2 linked regions of the Sinorhizobium sp. BG8 genome follow. The protein of the gene in region 2 interacts with the protein of the main gene of each other region in a pairwise test. Links are inferred from orthologs where the notes say so. Each region holds a gene or a part of one and is shown on either strand. Other genes may lie near its edges.

Evidence for each region.
Region 1: the proteins of F3Y30_RS23260 (region 2) and glmS interact in binary tests that used the Escherichia coli proteins (3 or more experiments, as listed by UniProt). The link is inferred for Sinorhizobium sp. BG8 from one-to-one orthologs.

What each region holds. Positions count from the first base shown.
Region 1 is NZ_CP044011.1:2,977,204-2,987,692, forward strand. What follows is about bases 2,687-5,618. They hold glmS (glutamine--fructose-6-phosphate transaminase (isomerizing)), read right to left. Parts: upstream 5,100-5,618; coding sequence 3,273-5,099; downstream 2,687-3,272. Other genes in these bases: F3Y30_RS14085 (DUF502 domain-containing protein), read right to left, coding at 2,687-2,758; F3Y30_RS14090 (N-acetyltransferase), read right to left, coding at 2,782-3,276; glmU (bifunctional UDP-N-acetylglucosamine diphosphorylase/glucosamine-1-phosphate N-acetyltransferase GlmU), read right to left, coding at 5,218-5,618. Outside these bases: more of F3Y30_RS14085, read right to left, coding at 2,063-2,686; more of glmU, read right to left, coding at 5,619-6,597; F3Y30_RS14105 (Na/Pi cotransporter family protein), read right to left, coding at 6,678-8,324; F3Y30_RS14110 (peptidylprolyl isomerase), read left to right, coding at 8,713-10,489. UniProt on the Escherichia coli protein: Catalyzes the first step in hexosamine metabolism, converting fructose-6P into glucosamine-6P using glutamine as a nitrogen source.
Region 2 is NZ_CP044012.1:473,625-484,051, forward strand. Bases 5,943-8,812 are described here. They hold F3Y30_RS23260 (phosphatase PAP2/dual specificity phosphatase family protein), read right to left. Parts: upstream 8,109-8,812; coding sequence 6,777-8,108; downstream 5,943-6,776. Other genes in these bases: F3Y30_RS23250 (lysophospholipid acyltransferase family protein), read right to left, coding at 5,943-6,346; F3Y30_RS23255 (hypothetical protein), read right to left, coding at 6,340-6,780; F3Y30_RS23265 (bifunctional alpha/beta hydrolase/class I SAM-dependent methyltransferase), read right to left, coding at 8,116-8,812. In the rest of the region: F3Y30_RS23215 (molybdopterin cofactor-binding domain-containing protein), read right to left, coding at 1-370; F3Y30_RS23225 ((2Fe-2S)-binding protein), read right to left, coding at 1,750-2,232; F3Y30_RS23230 (FAD binding domain-containing protein), read right to left, coding at 2,279-3,079; F3Y30_RS23240 (AraC family transcriptional regulator), read right to left, coding at 3,680-4,552; F3Y30_RS23245 (phosphatidate cytidylyltransferase), read right to left, coding at 4,758-5,690; more of F3Y30_RS23250, read right to left, coding at 5,687-5,942; more of F3Y30_RS23265, read right to left, coding at 8,813-9,882; F3Y30_RS23270 (CDP-alcohol phosphatidyltransferase family protein), read left to right, coding at 10,021-10,427.

The sequences.
Region 1 (10,489 bases), on a different replicon or contig from region 2:
GCTGGGAGAGCTTTTTGCCAAGCTTCTCGGTCAGGAGGATATCGAGGACTGCCGTGTCGTGGACCTTGTTTTCCATCGGCCGCACGGGCTCATCGACCGCCGCCGCCAGCCCGGGATCGCCCATGCACCGCAGGGCATGATCGTCACAATCAAGGGCGCGTCGACCGTCATCAGCCTCCGCCGCGCGGCAAGGCTAGCGTGCCCTACCGGGTGTTCGTCCATGACGAGACCGGAGAACTCGCCCTCACCTTTTTCCGGGCCAAGGGAAACTGGCTGGAAAAGGCCCTCCCGATCGATGCGGAAATTCTCGTGAGCGGCAAGGTCGACTGGTTCAACGGACGTCCCTCGATGGTCCATCCGGATTACATGGTCCGCATGGACGAGGCGGAAAACCTGCCTCTGGTCGAACCGGTGTACGGTTTGACGGCGGGTCTCTCGCCACGGGTGCTGCGAAAGGCGATCGAGGCGGCCGTCGCCCGCATGCCCGAACTTCCCGAGTGGATCGACGCCGCGCTTCTCGACCGACAGGGATTCGAGGCGGTCGCGTCAGCATTCCGCAGGCTCCACGATCCTCGCGACGAGACCGACCTCGACCCGCAGGCGCCCGCGCGCCGCAGGCTCGCCTACGACGAATTCCTGGCGGGGCAGATCTCGCTCGCGCTCGTTCGCCAGCGCCTGCGCAAGGTCGCCGGGCGTCCCGTGCGTGCAACTGGCGAGCTAACGCGACCGGTCATCCGTGCCATGCCTTTCTCCCTGACCAACAGCCAGTCGGTGGCGGTCGACGAAATCCTGAAAGACATGGCGAACGACCAGCGCATGCTGCGTCTGCTCCAGGGGGACGTCGGAGCCGGCAAGACCGCGGTCGCCCTCATGGCGATGCTGGCCGCGGTGGAATCGGGAGGACAGGCCGTCCTCATGGCGCCGACGGAGATACTTGCCCGTCAGCACTTCGCGACACTCTCGAAAATGGCCGCACCCGCCGGGATCACGATCGACGTTCTGACCGGTCGCACGAAGGGTCGGGAGCGGGAAGCGATCCTGGAGCGGATCGCCTCGGGCGAAACGCAGATCGTCATCGGCACTCACGCCCTGTTTCAGGAATCCGTCGCCTACCGGGACCTCGTCCTGGCGGTCGTCGACGAACAGCATCGCTTCGGCGTCCACCAGAGGCTGAGGCTGACAGCAAAGGGAATCTCGCCGCATATGCTGGTCATGACGGCAACCCCTATCCCGCGCACCCTCGTCCTTGCGGCATTCGGGGACATGGACGTGTCGAAGCTCACGGAGAAGCCCGCGGGAAGGAAGCCGATACAAACAATCACGGTGTCTTCGGAGCGCACCGGTGAGATTGTCGACAGGCTGAAGGCCGCGCTTGCAGAAGGGAAGAAGGCCTACTGGATTTGCCCGCTCGTGGAGGAATCGGAAGAAACCGACCTGATGTCCGTGGAGGAACGCCATGCGACACTTCAGGCGGTGTTTGGTCCTGATGTCGGCCTCATCCACGGGCGCATGTCCGGCCCGGACAAGGACGCGGCCATGCTGGCATTCAAGAACGGGGTGACGCGCCTCCTCGTCGCGACCACCGTCGTGGAGGTGGGCGTGGACGTGCCGGACGCTTCGATCATGGTCATCGAACATGCCGAGCGTTTCGGGCTGGCGCAGTTGCACCAGCTTCGCGGGCGGGTCGGACGCGGTGAGGAGAAATCGACCTGCATCCTGCTGTACAAGGGGCCTCTCAGCGAGACGGGCCGCGCGCGGCTGTCGATCCTCCGCGAGACGGAGGATGGATTCAGGATCGCAGAGGAAGACCTGAAGCTTCGAGGAGAAGGAGAGCTGCTCGGAACACGGCAATCGGGTACGCCGGGCTTCCTGATTGCAAGCCTGGAGGCCCATGGCGATTTGCTGGAGATCGCGCGGAAGGACGCGGCCTATGTGGTCGAGCGGGACCCTGAGCTGTCGGGTGAGCGTGGAATGGCGCTGCGAACGCTGCTCTATCTCTACCGGCGCGATGAAGCGATCCGCTTCCTGCGGGCCGGGTGAAGCCGCGGACGTCGCTGCGACGCTACTTCTTCGATTTCTTCTTCTGTTTCTCGACGGTCGACAGCAGTGTCGCCGTTCTCTCCGGCGGTGTCACGAGACCGACGGAAATGATCAGCTTGGCCGCATCTTCCGTGGACATGTCCAGAAACACGATCTTTTCCCGCGGCACGAAGACCAGAAATCCGGCAGTCGGGACCGGTGTCGGCGGCAGGAAGCAGGCGACCATGTCGCGCCCCATCGAATCGAACTTCGAGGCCACCTCACCCTTGGCGTCGGTCGCGATGAAGACGACGGACCAGAGGCCGGCGCTCGGATACTCGATGAGGCCGGCACGATTGAAGGAACTGCTCTTTTCCTTCAATGCGGTTTCGAAGATCTGCTTCAGGCTCTTGTAGATCGTGCGAACCAGCGGCGTGCGGTTGAGGATCGATTCTCCGAAGTTGACGATCGAGCGGCCGATAAGGTTCTTGCCGAGGAAACCGATCATCGTGATGACGACGATCGCGATCAGCAGACCGAAACCGGGTACTGCGAATTTGAGATAGCTTTCCGGGTTGTAGCGGTTCGGAATGTAGGGCTTCACCCAGCTGTCTGCCCAGTGGATGAATGTCCATGTGAGCCAGATGGTAATCGCGATCGGGGCGCAGATCACCAACCCGGTCAGGAAGTTGTTGCGAAGCCGCATCGCAACGGAAAGACGAGGAGTCGTGTCGGTCATGGGGGATCCCGTTGCCGGCGGCGTCAGCCGTCGAAACCCGGATGATAGGAAACCTCGCCCCCCTCGTAAATTGGTGAAAACGCCACACGCATGAAATACTGTGGCGGCACTCCCGGATAGGTGAAGGCAGGGTCATTCGCGAACCCGAAGCGCTCGTAATAGGCGGGATTGCCCGCCAATACACAGCCTTCGGCACCGTCTGCACGCAGTCTCGAAAGCCCTTCTTCGACGAGGGCGCTGCCAATGCCCTGGCGTTGCCGTGCGGGGGCGACCGACAGTGGTCCGAGGCCGTACCACCCGCGATGCTTTCCATCGATCGCGACCGGCGAAAACGCGACATGCCCGACGATTTCGCCGTCGATTTCCGCCACAAGCGAGAGCGTCAGGGCATCGGCCTCGCGAAGGCGATCGATGATGAAAGGCTCGGTGCCGCTGCTGTAGGGATGGCCAGCGAAGGCAGCCGCCGTCAATGCGTGAATCGGGGCAATGTCGGCCGGGCGTTCCGTACGGATGATCATTCGACGGTGACCGACTTTGCGAGATTGCGCGGTTGGTCGACGTCGGTCCCCATGAAAACGGCCGTGTGATAGGCAAGAAGCTGGATGGGCAGCGAGTATATCATCGGGGAGATGATCTCTCCTACGTTCGGCAGAACGATGGTCGCCATCGTCGGAAGCTTGGATGCCCTTGCTCCGTCCTCGTCGGTGATCAGGATGATCCGCCCGCCGCGTGCCGCCACTTCCTGCATGTTCGACACCGTCTTCTCATAGAAGCGGTCGAAAGGCGCAATGACGATCACGGGCATGTTTTCATCGATGAGCGCTATCGGTCCATGCTTGAGCTCGCCGGCCGCATAGCCTTCGGCGTGGATGTAGGAAATTTCCTTGAGCTTGAGCGCCCCTTCCATCGCCAGCGGGTAGCTTGTCCCGCGGCCGAGGTAGAGCACATCGCGGCACTTCGAGAGTTCCCGGGCCAGATGCTCGATTGTCGGCTGGATGCTGTTCAGGACCGAGCTCATGATGCGCGGCATCTCGGCAAGCTGGCGGACAAGCTCCTGCTCTTCTGCCTGGCTGACCGTCCCCCGCGCCCTGCCCGCGGCAATGGCGAGCGCCGCCAGCACGGAGAGCTGGCAGGTAAAGGCCTTGGTGGAGGCAACGCCAATCTCGGGCCCCGCAAGGATGGGGAAGACCGCGTCGGATTCACGGGCGATCGTCGATTCGCGCACGTTTACGACTGCGCCAATCTTCAGGCCGTTCTCGCGGCAGTAGCGCAGCGAGGCGAGCGTATCGGCCGTCTCGCCGGACTGCGAGATGAAGAGCGCAGCAGACGCCGGATTCAACGGAATCTCCCGGTAGCGGAACTCGGAGGCGACATCGATCTCGACCGGCAGGCGGGCGTAGCGCTCGAACCAGTACTTGCCTACGAGGCCAGCAAGGTAGGCCGTGCCGCAGGCCGAAATCGCAAGGCTCGGAACGGTAGCAAAATCGATATCATCTGTTCCAGCCTTCGCGCGGTGCTCGATGAAGTCGACATAGTGGCTGAGCGCGTGCGAGACCACTTCCGGCTGCTCATAGATTTCCTTTTCCATGAAGTGCCGGTGGTTGCCCTTGTCGATCATGTAGGCCGCCGCCTGCGAAACCTGCCGGGGTCGCTCGACGCGATTTCCCTCCAGGTCGAAGACATAAGCCCCGTCCCGGCCGATAACCGCCCAGTCGCCGTCCGTCAGGTAGCTGATCTCGTTGGTGAAGGGTGCAAGAGCGATCGCATCCGAACCGAGGAACATTTCGCCCCGTCCGTAGCCGATCGCAAGCGGCGGTCCGCTGCGGGCGGCCATGATCGTAGAGGGATCATCCTCGAACATAACGGCGAGCGCATAAGCCCCACGGACGCGCCGCAGCATGGTGTGCATCGCCTCGCGTCGGCCAAGACCGTCGCGGCGGAGCTTGGCAAGCAGCTGCGCGACAACCTCGGTATCGGTCTGCGTGTGGAATTCCGCGCCGCCGGCGAGCAGCTCGTCCTTGATCTCCGAAAAATTCTCGATGATGCCATTGTGGACGACGGCTACGCCATCAGTGAAGTGCGGGTGGGCATTTGCTTCCGTCGGCGCGCCATGCGTGGCCCAGCGCGTGTGTGCAATGCCGGTCGTCCCGTCGAGCGGCTGTTCGTCGAGCCTCTTCTCCAGATTGAAGAGTTTGCCTTCCGCACGCCGCCGCTCGAGCTTGCCCGATACGATCGTGGCGACACCGGCCGAATCATAACCGCGGTACTCCAGCCTCCGGAGGGCGTCCACAAGCCTCGGCGCCACCGGCTGATTTCCGACAATACCCACAATTCCGCACATGTCTGCCCCGCTTCCTCAAGCCTCTTTCGGCCTTTGGTAGAGATTTTTGGCCGGAGCGCAATCATCCGGCCCGTCACTTTCGATTTCACGCGTTAACGCGTCAACAAACCGCCCTAACCTATTCGGCGGCTTTCTTTTTGGCGGCCTTGATCGCAAGGCTGCGCTCGCGGATCAGCCTGGCCCGACCCTCCTTGTTCTCCTGCCGGGCACGGCCGAAGGCCACTGCATCATCGGGCACGTTGACCGTGACCACGCTTCCGGAAGCCACATAGGCGCCATTCCCGATCTCGACGGGAGCAACCAGCGCGGAATTCGAGCCGATGAACGCGTCCTCTCCAATCCGTGTTATGTGCTTGTTTATGCCGTCATAGTTGCAGGTGATGGTTCCGGCCCCGATGTTGCTTCTCGCGCCGATGAAGGCATCACCGATATAGGTCAGGTGGTTGACCTTCGCCCCTTCTCCGATGCTCGCCTGCTTCACCTCGCAGAAATTGCCTACCTTCGAGCCGGCGCCGAGATCGGCACCGGGCCGCAGGCGCGCATAAGGCCCGACAGACGCACCGCTGCGCACGATCGCGCCCTCCAGATGAGAGAACGCATGCACGACCGCACCGCTTTCCACGATCACACCCGGTCCGAACACGACGTTCGGCTCGATGGTCACGTCACGGCCGATCTGAGTATCGAATGACAGGAAGACAGTCTCCGGCGCAATCATCGACACGCCGTCCAGCATGAGTTCGAGCCGTTTGCGCTCCTGCCAGAGCCGCTCGATGAAGGCGAGCTCAGCCCGTGTGTTGCAGCCCGTCAGCTCCTCCTCGGGAGCCTCCACGGCGATGGCTTTGCCACCCTCTGACCGGACGATTTCCACGAGGTCCGTCAGGTAGTATTCGCCCTTCACGTTGTCGTTGCCGATCTTGTCGAGCCATTCGAGCGCCCGGCGCCCGTTGATCGCCATCAGACCGCCATTGCAGTAGGCGATGGCGCGCTCCGCTTCGGTGGCATCCTTGTGCTCGCGGATTGCCACCAGCTCGCCGTTCTCCACGATAAGCCGCCCATAGCCGCTCGGATCCTGCGCCATGAAGCCGATGACGACGACATCGTTGCCCGCGCGCAGTTTTTCACGCGCAGCGTTCAGCGGTCCGTCCGTGATGAGCGGTGTATCTCCGAAGATGACCAGCACATCGTCATAGCCGCTGGCGATCGCCTCGCGCGCGGCGAGAGCCGCGTTCGCAGTGCCGAGCCGCTCCTTCTGGATGTAGGTGGAAACATTGATGGACGGGTTCTTGGCTGCGGTGGCCACTTTCTCGGCATCACGTCCGAGAACCAGTGCGACATCGTCGATTCCGGCGGTCGCAAGGGCATCTACGACATGCGCAATCATGGGCTTGTTGCCGATCGGATGCAGGACTTTTGACATCGACGACTTCATCCGCGTGCTTTCACCGGCGGCCAGGATGACCGCCAGGCAACTGCGCTTCGTCTCGGTATTCTGCATTCCATTCCCCTGTCTGCAATCGAAGTGACGCACCAATAGCAGTTCGCACTGCCGGGAGACAAAGGGATTTGTGAAGCACCCTATTCCGTCCGGCGCAGGCGGCTCTCGATAAGCTGCCCGCCTTCGTCGAGGATGGGATGGGCAACGGAGACGAGATGGGCGTTGATACGCTTGAGGTCGCGCAGTATGTCGAGATGAAGAGAGCTCGTCTGCAGGCTGTCGAGCCGCCCGTCCCGCAGCCGCTCCAGATGTCTTTCGGAAGACATCTTCTCCATCCGCCGGACGTCGACCTTCACCTGCATCATCTGCCGCGCGAGCTCGCCGTCGCGGGAAACGAATATGGTCTGGGCAATTCGCAGGTTCTCGATCGTGAGGTTGAAGAGCCCGCTCAGCTCCTGGTAGCCGTCGACGGAGAACATCAGCCCGTTGGTGATCTTCTTGCGCACCTGTTCCTGGAGGCTCTTCTCGATGATATCCCCGGCGTGCTCTAGGTTGATCGCATAGTCGATGATGACGATCGAGCGTGCCGAATTCTCCTCGCTTAGGCCGTGCCTCCCGAGCCGGGAAAGGTAGATCTTCACCTCCTGCTGAAGCTGGTCGACCTGCTTTTCGAGGGAGACCACATCCTTGAGCTCCTTGAGGTCGTTGGACGTGAATGCCTTCATCGTCCGCACTAGCATCGATTCGATGAGATCGCCGACACGGAGCACCTCTCGGGTGGCCCCCGCGAGCGCCACGACTGGATTGGCGAACGCCGTCTCGTCGAGGTAGCGTGGCCCGGTGTCGTTTTTCGTGTCGTTCGGAATGAGGCGTTCCATCAATTTGGACAGGGGCGACGACAGCGGCCAGAAGAGGATGGCGGCGCCAACGTTGAAGGCGAGATGCACGTCGACCGGAAGTTTCGCCTGCGGAATCGGCAAGGCGCCCAGCAGCGCCGCGAATTGATCCGCCAGGGGCAGGACGAGCAGACATCCGATTGCTCTGACGACGAGGTTGCCGATCGTCACGCGGCGCACCGAAGCGGGTGCACGCATCGTCGCGACAACCGGCGGTATGGCGCCGCCGAGATTCGCTCCCAGAACCAGGATCACTGTAAGCGCGGGCGCAAGATTGCCGGTTCCCGAAAGTGAAAGGATCAGGACGACCACGGCAAGGCTTGAAGAGGAGATGAAGGCAAGAACCGTGGAAAAGGCGAGCGCCACGGGCCATGCGTCCGAAAGCAGTCCAAGGAATGCAGCAAGTGCCGGCGATTGCCGCATCGGCTCGGTCGCAAGCGACAGGAGATGCAGGGAGAGCAGCATGAGCCCGATGCCTGTGATGGCCCTGCCCGCTCCGTGCCGTGCGGTCGAAGGTCCGGACTTGTAAATGGCAACACCCAAGAGGATGAACAACGGAGACAACCATTCGATGCCGGTTGCGACGATCCATGCCGTCACGGCCGTGCCGACGTTGGCACCGAGCAGCACAACCTGCGCCATGCGTGGCCTGACGAGGCCCCGCTCCACGAATGACGCCGTCATGAGGGCTGTGGCCGTCGAGCTCTGCAGGGCGAGCGTCGCAGCGAGGCCGGCGATGAACGAGCGCAGGCGTCCCTTGGTGCCGAGAGCGAGGCCCGAACGCAGCCTCGCGCCAAAGGCGTTCGTAACACCGTCTTTCACCTGAGCGAGCCCGAACAGCAGCAATGCGACGGCTCCGAAAAGGTTGATCATGACGATCGTTGAACTCACTGCCGTCCCACCCTGTTGCCGCTCCATCGAGCGCGATACTCTTTAAATCGAAGCCAGTGCCCGCCCTTGGTCAGACGTGCTCCGGTGTTCTTGCGGCATGATACAGGCTGAGTGGCATCGATGCGGCCAGAATCTCTCAATTATTTCAGAAAAAAATTGTTTGCCGACGAAATAATCCGTCAGGCCGTGGCCAGTTTGCGCCAACGTCCAGCGAATCGCATGCGAGGGCTTCGTCATCGGGCGGGAAAAGCAGGCCTCCCGGGCATCGCTAGGGACCCACTCGAACCGGTTGTCTTTGTGCGAACGGCATACTTCAATTCCGATAGACTTTCCGTTAAGAGACGGTTTCCGCCCAGCCGCTGGCTGCTGAACCAAGGAATGCTTGAAGATGCTCGAAACCCTGAGACGCGGCGCCCAGACTTGGGTCGCCAAAGCCCTGATGATCATTCTGGTCGTCTCCTTCGGCATCTGGGGCATATCGAGTTCCCTCGTGACGGCTGTGTCGAACTCCGTCGTGACGGTTGGCGATGTCAGTGTGTCCCCCACGGACTTCCGGCTTGCCTATGAGCGTCAGGTCGCCACGTTGTCGCAGCGTTTCGGGACGCGTCTGACGCGTGAACAGGCTCGCGCATTCGGCGTCGAGAACCAGGTCTTTGCTGAACTCGTTGCAGGGGCGACGCTCGACCAGCTTTCGCAGGACATGAACCTTGGCCTCTCCGAGGGCCGACTGGCACAGCTGATCGCCGACGATCCGGCGTTCCGCGGCGTCAACGGTCAGTTCGACCGCCTCGCCTTCTCGAGCACCCTGCGCAATGCCGGTCTTCGCGAGAACGACTACATCACCAACCGCAGCCAGGTGGCGGTCCGCAGCCAGATCGTCGAGGCGGTATCCGACGGCTACAAGGCGCCGGCAATCCTCACCGACGCGCTTCGCCAATACCGAAACGAAGCCCGCTCCGTCGATTACCTGCTCCTCAGCAACGCCAACATTGACGCGGTCAAGGCGCCGGCTGACGACGTGCTTGCACCCTGGTTCGAAGCCAATAAGGCAAAGTACAGGGCGCCCGAGTTTCGCAAGGTTGTCTACGTCACCCTCGAAGACAAGGACCTCGCCGATCCTTCGGCCATCACCGACGACATGGTGCGTGAGGAGTACGAGAGGACGAAGGACAAGTATCGGACGGCGGAGACCCGCACGATCGAGCAGCTTGCCTTCAAGGATCGCGCAGCTGCGGATGCGGCCGCGACGAAGCTTGCCGCCGGCACGAGTTTCGATGACATCGTCAAGGCCGAGGGCAAGACCTCCTCGGACGTCCTTCTCGGAGACTTCACGAAGGATCGCGTTCCGGATCCGCAGTTTGCCGACCCGGCTTTCGCCGTGGCGGCCGAAGGTGCCACGACACCGGTTGTGGAAGGCGCGTTCGGGCCGGTCATCCTGCGCGTGAGCAACATCCGTCCCGAGACGACGAAGACCCTGGACGAAGTCAAGGGCGATCTTCGCAACGAGCTTGCCCTTTCCGAGGCAAGTGACGGCATCATCTCGGTTCACGACAAGTTCGAGGACGCCCGGGCGACCGGCGCCACGGTCGCAGAGGCTGCCGACCAGTTGAGGCTCAAGGCAGTTACAATCGAAGCCATCGACAGCACGGGTAAGAACCCGGCCGGTGAGGACGTCGCAAGCATCCCCGAGGAGGCTGCACTGCTCGCCGAAGTGTTCAAGACGGACGTCGGCATGGAGGCCTCCACGGTCAATCTCGGTCGCGACGGCTACATCTGGTTCGAGGTTCTGGATGTCCAGCCCGAACGGGATCGTACGCTCGACGAAGTTCGCGATCGCGTCATTGCCGACTGGACGGCGGAACAGCAGCGCACTGCGCTTGCCGCCAAGGCCAAGGAGCTTGTAGAGCGGGTGACCAAGGGCGCGAAGCTCGCCGACATCGCCGGAGAAATGGGCCTCACGGTCGAAACAAAGGCCGGTTTGACCCGCGGCACCCAGGATCCGGTATTGAGCCCGGCCGCCGTCTCTGCCGCCTTCGGTGGTCCCGTCGGGCATGTGGCCGCCGCAGCCGGAGGCGATGGCGAAGGTCAGATCCTCCTTCAGGTGACGGACGTCAACTCCCAGGCCGTGCCTGACGCGCTTTCGAATGCCGAACAGCAGATCGAGG
Region 2 (10,427 bases):
GATCGGACGCATTGACCTCGAGCTCCTCAGCCGCCACCTCGAGCATCACCTGCCGCGCTTCCTTTGCCGCCTGGATAACGGCATTGCCCGCACGGTGCGTTCCGCGCGAGGCGAATGTGCCCATGCAGTGAGGGCCGGTGTCGGTGTCGGCGGTATCGACGATCACGCGATCGGTTGGAACGCCGATTGTCTCGGCGCAAATTTGCGCCATGATCTGCTTCATCCCCTGCCCGAGGTCGACGCTTGACAGCGACACCATGAAGTTGCCGGTCGGCGTGGAGTGCACCAGCGCCTGTGTCGGATCGCCACCGAGGTTCATGCCGGTCGGATAGTTGATCGCCGCAACGCCGCGGCCCCGCTTGACTGCCATGCTTCAACGCTCCCGTATCGCGGAGGACATGTTCATGTATTTGTCAGCCACCGGCCAGTTGGCGGCGCGGGAGGCCTCCTGCATGCACTCGATCAGTGCAGCGCCCTCCGTCGGCTGGCGGTGGGCTTTCATGTCGCCGTCACGATAGGCGTTGATGAAGCGGAACTCGAGAGCGTCCATTCCTATCAGCCTGGCGAGCTTGTCCATCTGGACCTCGAGAGCGAAGTCGCCGATCGTCACCCCGAAGCCGCGCATGGCGCTGGACGGCGTGCGGTTGGTGTAGACGCAATAGCTGTCGACCCAAACATTGGGAACGGTGTAGGGCCCCGGAAATGCGCCGCCGATTTCTGCGCCCCGTAGGGAGAGTGGCGCGAATAGGCGCCGGCATCGATGTAAGCCTTGACATAGCGGGCGACGATGCGCCCGTCGTTCATGACGCCATCCTTGATCACCAGCTTTTCGGCCGCGCGCGGAGACGAGACCTGCATCTCCTCCTCACGGCTGTAGACGAAGGAAACGGGGCGCCCGGTGAGCTTCGCACCGAGGATGGCGATCGGCTCCACGATCACGTCCACCTTGCCCCCAAAACCACCGCCGACCGTACCGCCGACCATGTGAAGCTTGGCGCCGTCCATCTGCAGGATGATCGAGGTATTGTCGAGCGTGAAGAACATCGCCTGGGTATTCGTGTAGCAGGTGAAACGACCGCTTCCCTCGGGCACGACGATGCAGCCCGTCGTTTCCGTCGGGGCGTGCTCGATCGGCCCGGACGAATAGGTCTGCTCGAGGACATGATCCGCCCCGGCAAAGCCCGCCTCCACATCGCCAAAGCGAACCTTGCGGCATTCACCGCTGTCGTAGAGATAGTAGTTCCGCCCGTGATACTCGTTGACGATGGGAGCGCCTGGGGCCAGCGCCTCGTCGATTGAGAGAACCGCTGGTAGGACTTCGTAGTCGACCTTGACCTTGGCGGCCGCCTCGTGCGCGGCACGTTCGGTGTCGGCGAGAATGGCGACAATGGCCTCTCCCTTGAAGCGCACCTTGTCTGTCGCAAGTACCGTCTCGTCTTCCGGCCCGACCTGGATCAGGGTGAGGATCGTGTAGACATTGTGCGGTACGTCACCGGCGGTCAATATCCGGACGACACCTGGATGCTTCGCCGCATCGGCAAGGTCGATCGAGCGGATGCGGGCATTGTGGTGAGGACTGCGGACCATCTTCAGGTGAAGCAGTCCTGGCAGGTTGCGGTCGGCGAAGAAGGTTGTCTTGCCCGTGACGTGCCCGAGCGCGTCGGAGCGAAGCCGCGGCTGCCCGATTTCCTTGAGGTCGTCCTTCCGCTCTCCCGCGAAGTATTCCTTGCGAAGTTCCATGTTTCGTCCTCACGCGGCATTGAGAGTATTGGCGTGCGCCGCGCTAAGTATCGCCTGGATGATCGGCTCATAGCCGGTGCAGCGACAGATGTTCCCCGCGATCGCCTCGATTACGTCCTCGCGGCTCGGCGCCGGATTGCTGTCGAGCAGCGCCTTGGCCGCCATCAGCATTCCCGGCGTGCAGAAGCCGCATTGCGTCGCGAACCCCTCATTGAAGGCCCGCTGCAGCGGATGGAGCACCCCCGCATCTTCCAGCCCCGCGGTCGTCTGGACCGACCTGCCGTCGCAGGTTTCCGCGAGCGTGAGACAAGAGAGGTGAAGCGCGCCATCGATGATCACGGAACAGCTTCCGCAGGTTCCCTGCTGGCAGCCCCCCTTGACGGACATGTCTCCGATCTTCTCACGCAGCACCTTGAGCAGCGTTGCGCCGCTTTCTGCGAATTCGGCCTTCTCCTCGCCGTTGAGCGTGAATTGCACCGGAACCTTGGTCATCGTTTCCTCCCGAAACCATGCGCCCGAATATCTCGTCCTTTTCCTGTTAGCCCAGAAGCAGGCGCGCGAGGTGCACGGGCAGTACCTCCCCGCGATACCAGGCGCTTGCAACTGCATCGGTTATCGGCGTCGTTCCCTCGTGAGCGACGGCGAGTGCCTCAGCTATTCCATCCCTGCTGCGCTCCTTGCCGACAAGCGCGCCCTCCACGACTTTCGCCCGGATGGGGCGGTCCGCCAGACAGCCGTAGGCGACGCGGGCCGACGTGATGACGCCGCTATCCTCCTCGATAACCGCGGCAATCGTGACGACTGCCGTGCCCTTGGGCTTCACGCGTGACACCTTCGCGAAGCGAAAGCTGCCCTCCGCCGGCAGGGCGAAGCTCACCGAACGGATGACACCGGAGGAAAACACACCATCACGCCCGGCCAGAAAGTCAGTGACCGGAACCTCGCGGCCGTCGAAATCCACCAGCGCGCCGAGCGCGATGAGCGCCACTGCGAAGTCCCCGTAGGGCGGTGGTGCATGAAGGTTGCCGCCGACCGTCGCCATGTTCCGGATTGCCGGGCCACCCACAGCGCGTGCCGCCGGCCCAAGGGGACTGAGTTCCGTGCTGGCGAGAATTTGTGCCATCGTCACAGATGCGCCGACACGCACGCGCCCGTCCGCGATCGAAATCTCTGACAACGCCTTGTCGACCACGCGCACATAGCTCGAAAACGAGATGTCACCCTCGTTCGCCCGCCGCACCAGCAGCGTCCCGCCGCCGAGGTAACGCGACGCATGGTCCGCCTTGAGCGTCGCGCTCGCCTCATCAGCCGTCTGGAAGGTTCTCAGAAGCAGTCCCATACCGCCCCTCCTTCATGCCTTGCCTGAGAAGAAGGTCTTCAACGCATTGAACCCCCTTGGAACACGTTCTCGCCCATGCCCTTGGCTACCTTTTCCGCTTCCTCAGGAGGCGCATCGAACGACGCGGTCCATTCCGCGAATGTATGATCGCCGTCAGTGATACGCCGGAGCGAGAGGGTGGCCTGATGGTTGCTGATCGGCTGCGGGGTTTCGAGGATGCTGTAGGTAACGAAGCGGTCGCTGTCCGAAAACGCAATGAGCTCCTCGCGGATCGTCGCGCCGGAGACGAGTTCGAACTTTCGCACGCAGCCGATCTGGTCCGCTGGCAGGCCATCCTCGATCTCGCTCTTGACCATGCGCGGATGCCAGGACGGCAGGCCGTTGTAGTCGCGAATGCGCTCCCACACCTTTTCGATCGGAGCTGCAATGACGGAGGAAATGGTGACTTTGGTCATGAAAAGGCTCCCTGTGCCAAGGTCCGGTCCTGTGGCGCCCGCACAGTCTGCAGGCCCTCAACACGGCCGAGTATAGGGAGGCCTTGCACATGGGCTTATCGATCAGTCTCGACAACCTATCGATAAGTCTGAAATTCGCGCCACTTCAGGGACAGAGGCCGTCACGCTCCCGCCCGGCCTGCTGGGAATGCGGCCCCTCGCTTGCAGCCGAGCGATAGACGGTCGGCGGCACGCCTGTATGCTCGCGGAAGAAGCGGGAAAAGTTGCCCTGCGTCGTGAAGCCGAGATTGCAGGCTACGGAGATCAGCGACTCGTTCGAAGTCTGCAGACAGCGTACAGCCTCGGCGATCCTGAGCGTGTTCCAATAGACGTTCGGCGTGACATTCATGTGCTCCTTGAAGAGCGCAAAGAAATGCGGGCGCGACAGGCCGACACTGCGCGCCACCTGATCGAAGCAGATACGCTCCCCGACATTGGCTTCCATAAGCGCAATGGCCTTGCGGACGCGAAAATCGCGTGCGGATCGGACGGGATGGGCGGCAGAAACCGGAGGTCTCGCAGCATCGGCGGCATCCAACAGATGGTCGATCAGCCGCTCCAGCTCGTAGGCAACCAACTCGTAATCGTCCTCGCCGCAGGAGAGCTTTTGCGGCAGAAGGGCGGCGGTTTCGCTGAGCCAGGGCTCCAGCGGGATGAGCGGCGTCGCGAAGACTTGCTTTCCGGAGGCGAGGTTTCGCCTTTCCTTGAGCCACTCCAGATCAATGTAGAAAGCCAGAAACGTGCCTGGCGTCTTGCTCTCGTCGAAAACGTGATTGTGCGGCTGGAACGAGTTTATGCCTATGGCCATACCCGGCGAGACCGAGACACGTTCGCTGCCGACCGTCATCTCGCCACCGTCGCCCGCGAGCCAGAGGACGATGTGCAGCTCCGGATGGGCATGTGTCACGAGATTGCTGCAGACATTCAAAAGCGAAACATGCCCGAACCGGCCCCGAAAGAGCCTGATGGATTCCGTCATATGTTCCTCCCGCAGATGAGACCTCCCTTTTCGACATGCTTGCGCACGCCGTCATCCGCGCGGGGGAGTCTGTGGGGTTGCCGGCCGTTCGTCAAGCCGTGCCGTATGATCGCTTCGGGACAGGGAAGCAGAGGAAACGAATTTCAGACTGATTGATTGGCTGACCGATCGGCGCAATCCGCTCCGCCTAGACTGGTAACCAGCGTCACGTCCAGGCGTAACGGACGACGTGGAAGAAGACTGGCGCGGCAAAGACGAGGCTGTCGGCCCGATCCAGCATCCCGCCGTGCCCCTCGATCATATGGCCCCAGTCCTTGACGCCACGGTCACGCTTGATCGCGGATGCAACCAGCCCTCCGAGAAAGCCCATGACGCATGAGAGCATTGCGAGCAACCCCGCCTCAAGCGGGGAGAACGGCGTCAGCCAGTACAGGCCGGCGCCCAGCAGAGAGGCACTGGCGGTGCCGCCGATCATGCCTTCCCAGGTTTTCGATGGCGAGACCGAGGGCGAGATCCGGTGCTTCCCGAAGAGCTTGCCGAAGATGTACTGAAGGACGTCACTTCCCTGCACTGTCGCGATCAGGAAGGCGATGAGCAGCAGGCTGCTTCCCGTGTATGCCTGCACGTGCAGCGTCATCAGCGCGGGCACGTGGCTGAGGCAGTAAACAGACAGCATGATGCCCCATTGCTGTTCCGAGATGCGTTCAAGGAAACGCGACGTATCGCCGGAAAGCGCCGTCAGGGCGGGCATGGCAAGGAAGCAGTAAACGGGGATGAAGATCGAGTAGAGGCCGTACCAATCGATCCAGATCAGGTAGTACTGCACCGGGATGACGACCAGAAACATGCCGAGCAGGACCCAGTGATCGCTGCGCCTCGTAAGGGTGAGCGTCACGTATTCGCGAAGCGACGCGAACGAGACGAGGGCAAACAGCACGATCACGCCGCCCCTGCCGAAGAGAAAGGCGAGGCAGAGCGCGCCGACCATCAGCCACCAGGCCTTTATCCGGGCGTTGAGGTTCAGAAGGGTCGGCGAAAGTGGCTTGGGGCTGCGCCACGAGAGCACGCCGGCGACCAGGCTTGCGCTCGAAAGCACGCCCATCAGTGCAAGGAAGAGCCTGGTCGTCTCCGCGTTCATTTTCCCTCTTTCCGGTTGTCGGGGTTGATCGCCAGCAGGCATTGCTGCGCGCGCTGGAGGAAATCCTGCCGCTCCTCTCCTTCCTCAAGCATGATCGGGGATCCGAAGATCACCCGGCAGAGCAGAGGCACCGGCAGGAAGGCGCCCTTCGGCAGTACGCGGGACATGTTCTCGATCCAGCAGGGGACCAACTCCACGTCGGGACGGGCAATGGCGAGATTGTAGAGGCCGGAACGGAAGCGTTGCAGCGGCTCTTCGCCCATATTGCGCGTGCCTTCGGGAAAGAAGATCAGGGACTGCCCCTCGTCGATCGCCCGCAGCATGACCGCGATCGGATCCTCCGTGCGCTCCACCCAATTGCGCTCGACGAGCACGGTGCGCAGCAGGACCTCCGCGAAAAACCGACGGATCGGGCCGGCGCGCCAGTAGTCCGCCCCTGCGACGGCACGGGTGCGCGCCCGCTCCTGGGGCGGCAGGCAGGAGGCGAGAAGGATAAAATCACCATGGCTCGAATGATTGGCGAAGTAGATGCGCTGGCGGTGTGACGGCCCGCAACCTGCCCAGATGGGACGCACCCCGGTGATGGCGCGGGCCATCCCCGCGAGAACGGCACTGGTCATCGCCTGAACGGCCGGCCTGAAGTTTGATTTCAGCATCGTAGCAGACCGTCCGTTCCTTCGAGAAGCAGGGCGATCAGGAGTATCAGGCAGGCAGCGACGGAGATCCTCAGGTGCCAGAGAATGCGCCGCGATCCTGCGATACGCGGTGCGAGGCCACGCAGTTCGCCTGGCGCCGCGCGCAGTCCAGTTCTCGCGAGAACCTCATCCAATGACGCCAGACCCCTCGCCTCCTCCTCGTAGCTCGCACACAGGCGGAAGAGCGCAGCGTCGAGCAGCAGGTGAACCGCGAGGGCCAGCGCGACAAGCGCAGCACCCGACAGCAGCAGCCATGCCAATGGCGACGCCTGCGCGCATCTGCCGGCAAGCAGCGGTGCGGCAAGGATGGACAGAACTGCGACGGCTCCGCCGGCGATCGCGCGTCGTCGAAAATACGTCGCCGCCTCCCCTGCCGACAGATCGGACTGACTCATTGCCAATCTCCATCAGAACCGATCATCGCCTCGGTCAGGTGAATGCGGCGTCCACCCTCTCCCACCATTCTTATCGCTTCGGCTGCGTTCTGGGCTCTCCCCGTCGCCATCAGCCAGCTCGCCACGGCAACGGCACTGCGCTGGAAGCCGAGCGCACAGCAAACCAGGACAGGACCCCGCTCTCGCGCCGTCTCGATTGCGCTTGCGGCCGCCAATTGCTGCGACCTGTCGAGCGGCAAGAGATCGAGCGCGGGAATGGCGACCCAGACGGTGGGCGGCGGCGCGAGACCGGGAAATTCACTCGTCATGTCGACGACGGAAGCGAAACGGGCGTATTCGCGCACCGTCGGAAACCGACCCAGGTGAACGCCAGCTGCCACGGGCACCGAGGATGGCAGCTTGCGTGTCCACGCCGCGATATTGAGCCATGCCCCAAGGCGATAGGGCATGAGCAGAAGCAGGCTTGCCAGCGTCACACGACCGTCGCCACCCTTCTGGAATACAGCCGGACCACCGCCGAGGTAGCCATACGCGACGATTGCGAGCGCGAGCGCCGGCCACAGCAGCAGGAGAGCGGCGCCCGAGCGCGGCGTCAATAAAACCGTCAAGGCGAGGAACAGCGCCACTCCGCATCCGTATGCAATCGCGAGCGTCCTCGCCTTGCGGTTCGCCGTTACCTTGAACCCTGCCGCCGGTGAGGTCCCGGCAACCGGAATGAGCCAGAGCGCGAAGAGACCGAGGAGTGCGCCCGTCGGCATGTCGATGACATGATGCTGCCAGGTCGTGAGCACCGAGAGCCCGATCAGGGCACACCAGCCGTGCCAGAACCAGCGCCAGGATCGCGCGATCCTGCGTCGCAGATGGTCCCAGATGATCACGAGCAATGCGATGTGAAGCGACGGTGCCTGGTTGAATGGTTTGTCGAAGCCTCCGAGCACATCGAACATGAAGCCCGGCAACCCGCTCGTCGGCGGTCTCTCGAACGTCGCCGTCAGAGGAAAGACAATGAAGCAGCTCACGGCGACGAGCTGGACAGTCAGATAGCGCTTGGCGAGGCGATCGACCCCTTCGGTCGTATCGTTGATGAAGAGTGACAGCCCGTAGAAGGCGTTGATCGACCAGTAGGGCAGGATCGTCCACGGAAGGAACGGAATGCTGCCTTCCCATGAAAAGGCAAGGTTTGGCACGTGCTCCCGCTGCATGGCGAGCCAGTTCGCCGCTCCGTAAGTCGCATAGAAGAACGGTGCGAGGAACAGCAGCCAGAGCGCCGCCCGAACGGAAACGGCGCGACTTGGCAGGATGGGGGTCGGTGCGAACGAACTTGCCACCGCGACCTCAGGTTCGCTCGGCCAGCGAGACGGTGAAGATGCCCCACTGGTCGATCCGCTGCTCGAGCTTGCGGAAGCCTGCTGCCTCGACGAGCTGGTCCATCTCCTGCTGCGTCCGCCGGCGCATGATCCACGAGGCACCGCCCCGGTGCGACGTCAGCGCCCGCGCAATCATCTCGAGCTGCGGATGCCAGGGCTGGTTGGTGTAGATCAGCAGGCTGCCTCGATCCATGGCCTGCGACAGACCGGAGAGCGAGGCCTCTATCAACGCATTGTCGGGGAAGAGTTCGTACAGCCCGGACACGATGGAGACGGTCGGACGGGGTTCTATTGCCGCCAACCCACTCGTGTCGAATGCATCGGCCTCATAGAAGTGCGCAATGTCCGAAAGCCCGCGTTCCGCGATCAGCCGGCTCCCCGCCTCGACGTTGATCGGCGAATAGTCCTGCAGGCGAATGCTTTCCGGTCTCGTCTCGCATGCCGCAACTGCGTCGAGGTCATAGCGTCCGTGTCCGGCGGCGACATCGAGCAGCCGCACAGGCCGTCCCGCCTCGTTCAAACGGGCGAACGCCGTGGCAATCAGTTCCTCCAGATGGATCTTGCGCTGCCGGATGCCACGCCAACCAATCGCGTCCAGAAACTGGCGATCGACCAGCCTGCCGACCGGACCGAGCCCTCGCGCGTCGTTTTCGTATACATAGTCGAGTGTGGAACCGGAATCGAATCCGGTCTTGCGTCCGACTCCGAGACCCTTCGAGATCAGCGCCCCGACCCGGATCGAGGCGCGCGTCGCAAGCCAGTAGAGGCCTCGCAACGTCGTGGCCGGCAATGGCGTCGTCAGCCGATCCGCCTCATCGCGCGTGTAACCTTGTCTGTGGGCGCCGCGAAGATCGACCGCCGCAGAAGGCTCCGAGAACCGTCCCTCGATGAAACTCCGCACCTTCTCGATCGCGATCGCACGATCCCGTTCCCCAAGCGTGTCATGGTAGAAACCGGGAAGCACATGCCGCTCCTTGATGGGGCTGCCCAGTTGCTCATAGAAGCGGTGCTGGGGAGCGTGTCGGACGACGAAATCGCTGCCGGATATGAGCACTTGGGTCGGAACCGTGATTGCCCGCGCGTCACCGACAACGCGCTCGGCCGCTTCATAGAGTTGGAGAAGGATGTTGGAAGCAATCGGTCGGGTTATCAGCGGATCCGTATTGAAGGAGGCGATCCGCTCCGGATCGTGGGTGAGAAACCGGGCTTTGACGTAGGAGTTGACGAAGAAGGTGCCCTTGAGGCGTTGCAGCAATGCGATGCCCTGACGGGCGAACGGCACATAGAGCTTTACGTCGAACGCCGGCGATGCGAGCACGAGCCCGCGTATCTTCGGAGAATAGTCATGGACCCAGGTAGACGCCAGAACAGCGCCGACGCTCTGGGCCACGACAACTATGTCCTCGACTTGAACTCCATCCTCTTCGGCAATATGGCGGATGAAGCAGTCAAGATCCCTCACGGAGGCGCCGAACGATGGCGAGTACCCTCGCACGCCCGGGGAGCGCCCATGACCGCGGGCGTCCCACGCGTAGAATGCGAAGTCGGGCAGGTCGAGTTCGGGAACGATGTGGGCCACGCGGCCACCATGTTCATGTCCGCGGTGGAGAAGCACGATAGCTCCCCTGGGACGGGGGATCTCGGCCGGCCATGTGCGATAGAACAGCCGTGTTCCGTCATGCGTCGCGAACTCGGCCTCCCGGCACTCTCGCGCGCGTTCCAATGTGTTCAGCACGTAGCTCCCCTCGCCCCACAATGGGCAAATCCCGTTGCGGATCTGCCCGCGATTTGCGGCTCCGGCCCCTATCCGGATTGCCGCCGATGCCGCTTCATGTTTCAAGAACGAATCAGCCCTTCGATTCGAGGGAAAAAAATGTCGGTCTACAAGTTGAAATCCGCATTTCAGAATGTGCTCCGGCCACTGGTGGCGAAACTCGCGGCCATTGGAGTGACGGCCAATCAGGTGACCGTGCTTGCGGCTGCTGTATCGGTGGTGCTTGGAGCCGCCCTGACATGGAGCGCGGATCCGCGCTGGTTTGCGCTCATTCCGCTCTGGATGCTCCTCAGGATGGCCTTGAATGCGATGGACGGCATGCTTGCCCGCGAGCATGGGCAACAGAGCCGGCTCGGCGCCTTCCTGAACGAACTTGGCGACGTCGTTTCCGATGCGGCTCTCTACATGCCCTTTGCGGTCATCTCCCCGTTCACGCCGGAATGGATCTCGGCAATCATCTTCCTTTCCGTCGTGACCGAGTTTGCGGGCGTTCTTGGCTCTGCCCA